Regions from separate parts of the Cedecea davisae genome, predicted to be linked through region 1. Evidence: predicted binding sites of a transcription regulator. Region 1 holds the regulator's gene; the other holds the start of a gene.
The links. Region 1 encodes PurR, which represses purine synthesis genes. Its sites were predicted from a motif close to CANGCAAACGTTTGCNTG; they were not measured.
Positions count from the first base shown of each region.

Region 2: the regulator PurR is predicted to act here: its motif matches at 1,373-1,390, upstream of pyrC (dihydroorotase).

Region 1 is NZ_CP172054.1:2,811,741-2,814,825, forward strand. Features, by position in the region: gene sodB (superoxide dismutase [Fe]) at 1-575, shown strand, start outside; gene ACG1VR_RS13435 (YnhF family membrane protein) at 646-735, opposite strand; gene purR (HTH-type transcriptional repressor PurR) at 1,027-2,052, shown strand; gene punR (DNA-binding transcriptional activator PunR) at 2,049-2,987, opposite strand.
Region 2 is NZ_CP172054.1:3,068,612-3,071,696, forward strand. Features, by position in the region: gene mdtH (multidrug efflux MFS transporter MdtH) at 1-653, shown strand, start outside; gene ACG1VR_RS14725 (lipoprotein) at 753-1,313, shown strand; gene pyrC (dihydroorotase) at 1,459-2,505, shown strand; gene dinI (DNA damage-inducible protein I) at 2,581-2,826, shown strand.

The sequences.
Region 1 (3,085 bases):
TCGAACTACCCGCCCTGCCCTATGGCAAAGACGCTCTCGCGCCCCACATCTCGGCCGAAACCCTGGAATACCACTACGGTAAGCATCACCAGACCTACGTCACTAACCTGAACAACCTGGTAAAAGGCAGCCCGTTTGAAGGGAAAACGTTAGAACAGATAGTGAAAAGTTCAGAAGGTGGAATTTTCAATAACGCGGCTCAGGTCTGGAACCATACCTTCTACTGGCACTGCCTGGCACCGAACGCTGGCGGAGAGCCAACGGGTGAGCTTCTGGCTAAAATTAACCAGGCGTTTGGCAGCTTTGAGGCGTTTAAAAAGCAGTTTAGTGAAGCGGCAATTAAAAACTTTGGTTCGGGCTGGACCTGGCTTGTGAAAAATAGCGATGGCGGCCTGGCTATTGTTTCTACCGCGAATGCCGGAACGCCGCTGACGACCGACGCCACGCCGCTGCTGACCGTGGATGTCTGGGAACACGCCTACTATATCGATTACCGTAACGCTCGCCCGGTGTACCTTGAGCATTTCTGGGCGCTGGTAAACTGGAGCTTCGTGGCGAAAAACCTCGCCGCCTGATAACCAGAGAGCAAGACGTTTCTCTGTTTGCCAGAAATGTTAAGGGCCGCATTGAGCGGCCCTTATTAAATCAGTGCAGTACGGCGGTTAGCGCACCGGCAACAATCAAGCTCAGTACGACAACCGTGGTCACCACGGAAAACTTCAGATCGGTACTCATCGTAAGCTCCTTTATTTCCCTACAAAGTGTAAGTGGGGTGATTTTCCCACAATTGGCGATAAAAATCCTGCTGGATTTGCACAGATCTCGGTTTTCCCTCTTCCACTTTGCTCCGGGATAAGCCAAAATCCTTCGCTAATTTACCGCGTATCGCCCGGCAACGCCCTCCTCCCGCTGTATGTCGCATTCCCGACAGGCCTGCAACCAACGTGTTGCCCCAGGAGTTAGCGAAGGCAAACGTTTAACACATGAGTTATCAGGAGTTTACGATATGGTCTGGAGTGACATCTAATGGCAACGATTAAGGACGTAGCGAAACGCGCAAACGTTTCCACTACAACTGTGTCACATGTCATCAACAAGACCCGTTTTGTTGCGGAAGAGACGCGCAACGCCGTTTGGGCGGCCATCAAAGAGCTGCATTATTCTCCGAGCGCCGTAGCCCGCAGCCTGAAGGTCAACCACACCAAATCTATTGGCCTGCTGGCAACCTCCAGCGAAGCGCCCTATTTTGCCGAAATTATTGAGTCGGTTGAAAATAGCTGCTTCGCCAAAGGCTATACCCTGATCCTCGGTAATGCGCACAACAACTTTGATAAGCAGCGCGCCTACCTGTCGATGATGGCGCAAAAACGCGTTGATGGGCTGCTGGTGATGTGCTCCGAGTACCCGGAAACGCTGCTCTCCACTTTGGAAGAGTACCGCCATATTCCGATGGTGGTCATGGACTGGGGCGAAGCCCGCGCCGACTTTACCGACTCGGTCATCGATAACGCCTTCCACGGCGGCTATCTCGCTGGCCGCTATCTGATTGAGCGCGGCCATCGCGACATCGGCGCTATTCCCGGCCAGCTGGAACGCAACACCGGCGGCGGTCGCCATGCCGGGTTCCTCAAGGCGCTTGAAGAGGCCAATATCAAGGTGCCGGAGAACTGGGTGGTTCAGGGCGACTTTGAGCCGGAGTCCGGCTACCGCGCCATGCAGCAGTTGCTTAACCAGCCTCATCGCCCTACCGCGGTATTCTGCGGTGGCGATATTATGGCAATGGGCGCCATTTGCGCAGCGGATGAGATGGGACTGCGCGTGCCGCAGGATATCTCCATCATCGGCTACGATAACGTGCGCAACGCCCGCTACTTCTCTCCGGCGTTAACCACTATTCACCAGCCGAAAGAGCGCCTGGGTGAAACCGCCTTTAATATGCTGCTCGACCGTATTGTTAACAAACGCGAAGAGTCGCAGACTATTGAGGTGCATCCGCGCCTGATCGAGCGCCGCTCGGTTGCCGACGGTCCGTTCCGCGACTACCGCCGCTAAACGCTCAGCGGAGCCGGGTTTTGCCGCCCCGGCTCCTGCAGCCATTCCTGATTCATCGTCTCGCTGTCCCCGAGGTAGTCCAGCAGCCAGCTTAAAGCCGGCGAGGCATCGTCCTGCCGCCAGGTCAGGCAACAGGCCGCATCCGGGAACGGATTTTCCAGCGTCAGCTCCCGCCACTCGCCGCCGTCCAGCCATGGCTTAGCAATGTGGGCGGGCACCATGCCAATGCACAGGCCCGCACTCAGGCAGTCCGCCCCCGAAGCCCAGTCCGGCACCACGACTCTGCGCTGGTTATCCAGCAACCAGGTAATGCGCTTGGGCAGAGAACGTGAAGTATCTTCCAGCACCAGCGACGGCCATGCCCTTAGCTCATCATCAGGAATAACACCTTCGTGTTGCGCAAGCGGATGCCCGGAGGAAACCACGCAACGCCAGCTTAACGCCCCCATATCCCGGAACGCATAGCGCCCCCCTACAGGAATGGCCTGAGTTGCGCCTATAGCCGCCTCAACCCGCTCGTCCGCCAGCGCGTCCCACACGCCGTTGAACACTTCCTGAAACACCCGCAGTTCGATATCCGGGAAGTGACGATAAAAATCCAGCACCAGCTGGCGGGTCCGCTCCGGCTTCACGATATTGTCCACCGCGATGGAGAGATGCCCGCGCCAGCCGTTGGCTATCTGCTGGCACTGCTGGCGGGTTGCCATCATTTTTTTGATAACAGAACGCCCTTCTTTAAGAAAAAAGGCTCCGGCGGCGGTTAACTCAACATCGCGATGGCGACGTTCAAACAGCGGCACGGCCAGCCATTCTTCGAGCTGACGTACCGTATAGCTTATGGCAGAAGGCACGCGATGCAGCTCCTGGGCCGCCCCGCTAAAACTGCCGTTGCGCGCCACCGCGTCAACGACCTCCAGAGAATATTCAGACCACATGTTTTTTGCCTGCAAAAATTTTGAATGCAACTCGCAAATATTAGCGTTTCACAAGCGCTTTTGCACTCCGTAGACTCCTGCCCCGTTAACCTGCTATC
Region 2 (3,085 bases), 260 kb from region 1:
ATAAGCTTTCAACCATTCGCACGCCAATGCGCGAAGGGATGAGCCGCGTGTTCCGGGATAAGCGCTTCGTTACCTATGTGCTAACGCTGACCGGCTATTACATGCTGGCCGTACAGGTGATGCTGATGCTGCCGCTGATGGTTAACGACATCGCCGGTACGCCATCGGCGGTGAAGTGGATGTATGCCATCGAAGCCGCTCTATCCCTGACGCTGCTCTATCCCATTGCCCGCTGGAGCGAAAAACGCTTCCGCCTTGAGCAGCGTTTAATGGCGGGCCTGGTGCTGATGACCCTCAGCCTGCTGCCCATCGGCCTCGCCTCAAGCCTGCAACAGCTCTTTGCCCTGATCTGCACGTTCTATATCGGCTCAATTATTGCCGAACCGGCGCGTGAAACCCTGAGCGCCTCGCTTGCCGACGCCCGCGCACGCGGCAGCTATATGGGGTTCAGCCGCTTAGGCTTATCGCTGGGCGGAGCGCTCGGCTATACGGGCGGCGGCTGGTTATTTGACGTCGGTAAAACCCTCGGGCAGCCGGAACTGCCGTGGGCAATGCTCGGCATAATCGGCTGCATTACGCTTGCCGCGCTGTGGTGGCAGTTTAGCCTTAAGCGGGTAGAGCCGACGATGCTGGAGCCGGGCGGCCAGAGGTAAGCATCCCGCTTTCATACTTTTCCGGTAGCAGCGCCTGCCGTGTCGGATTATGCTGATTAACGCAAGGCACGGCATTGGAGCCGCTATTTGAGGAAGCCTATGAAGAAGATTGTTTTTGCCGCAGCATTGATGCTCAGCGGCCTGCTGGCAGGATGTAACCAATTAACGCAGTACAGCGTCAATGAACAGGAGATTAACCAGGCGCTGGAGAAACACAATAACTTCTCAAAAGATATCGGCCTGCCCGGTATTGCAGACGCGCACGTTGTGCTGACTAACCTCACCAGCCAGATTGGCCGGGAAGAACCAAACAAAGTGACGCTAACCGGCGATGCTAACCTGGATATGTCTTCTCTGTTCGGCAACCAGAAAGCCACCCTGAAGCTGAAGCTCAAGGCGCTGCCGGTGTTCAACAAAGAGAAAGGCGCTATCTTCCTGCAGGAAATGGAAGTGGTGGATGCCCAGGTTGAGCCGCAAAAAATGCAGAGCGTGCTGCAAACCATCGTCCCTTATCTGAACCAGTCGCTGCGCAATTACTTTAACCAGCAGCCGGCTTACGTTCTGAGCGAAGATCGCAGCAAAGGCGAGTCGCTGGCGAAGAAATATGCCAAAGGGATTGAAGTCAAACCCGGCGAGATCGTTATTCCTTTCACCGACTAATCGCTTAACCATCGGGGCAGCTAACTGTCCCGATGAGTTTGTGCAACATAAGTGGTGCAAACGATAACGTTTCCCCTTATCCTTAGTGCCCGGCATAAAACCAGCCCCAGATGACTGATTTTCCCTCACACGCCGGAGCACATTCATGACCGCATTACCTCAGGTATTAAAAATCCGCCGCCCAGACGACTGGCATATCCACCTTCGCGACGGCGAGATGCTGAAAACCGTGGTGCCTTATACCAGCCAGGATTTTGGCCGCGCGATTGTGATGCCTAACCTTATGCCGCCGATTACCAGCGTTGAAGCCGCCGTTTCCTATCGCCAGCGTATTCTGGATGCCGTGCCTGCCGGGCAGACGTTTGAACCGCTGATGACCTGCTACCTGACCGACACGCTCGACCCGAACGAGCTGGAGCGCGGCTTTAACCAAGGCGTGTTTACAGCGGCCAAGATGTACCCGGCAAACGCGACAACCAACTCCGCCCACGGCGTAACCAGTACGGCCGCAATTATGCCGGTGCTGGAGCGCATGCAAAAAATCGGCATGCCTTTGCTGGTGCATGGCGAAGTCACCCACGCCGATATCGATATTTTCGACCGCGAAGCCCGCTTTATTGAAACCGTAATGGAGCCGCTGCGCCGCCAGCTGCCGGGCCTGAAAGTGGTGTTCGAACATATCACCACCAAAGACGCCGCTCAGTATGTGCAGGAAGGTGATTCACTGATTGCGGCTACTATCACGCCTCAGCATCTGATGTTTAACCGCAACCATATGCTGGTTGGCGGTATTCGCCCTCACCTTTACTGCCTGCCTATCCTGAAACGTAGCGTTCATCAGGAAGCGCTGCGTGCGCTGGTCGCCAGCGGCTGCGAACGCGTGTTCCTCGGTACCGACTCGGCTCCGCACACTCGTCACCGTAAAGAAGCCAGCTGCGGCTGTGCGGGCTGCTTTAACGCGCCTTCTGCCCTTGGCGCCTATGCCACGGTATTTGAAGAGATGAATGCCTTGCAGCACTTCGAAGCCTTTACTTCGCTGAACGGCCCGCGTTTCTACGGCCTGCCGGTGAATGAAGAGAGCATCGAGCTGGTGCGCGTGGCGGAGAAAATGCCGGAGCTGATTGAAACCGAAGATGACAGCATCGTGCCGTTCCTCGCCGGGGAAGAGGTTGTCTGGTCGGTAAAACGCTAAATTTTTCAGCGCCCCCTGTTGCGAAGTGGATAATTAGGCTGTATAAATATCCAGTATATTGTACAGGGGGTCGTTATGCGTATTGAAGTCACTATAGCTAAAACTACACCGCTACCGCCGGGGGCGATTGACGCCCTTGCCAGCGAGCTTTCCCGCCGTATTAATCAGCATTTCCCCGACACCAGCAGCGAAGTCCAGGTGCGCTACGCGTCCGGCAACAACCTTTCGGTGCTGGGCGGAGCAAAAGAAGATAAAACGCGAATCAGCGAGATCCTCCAGGAAACCTGGGAAAGCGCTGACGATTGGTTTTCCGCCGACTAATACCCTCAATTATGTTGGTACTTTTTTGCCGGGTGTCGCCATCCGGTTTTTTTATTTCTACGCTTTATTTTGCTCGTTTTTTAAACTACCCGCTGATTAATTTCCACTTTATCTCAGACAAATCGGAATAGCCTGTCGATTTATTGCTCACCCAACGTCAATAATGCAAAAAAAGTGTTGCGGAGTATTTATTTAACCCCCATACATACAGAGTATTGATATACTTAAGTCGCTTCACGATAAATCACGCATGAACCTC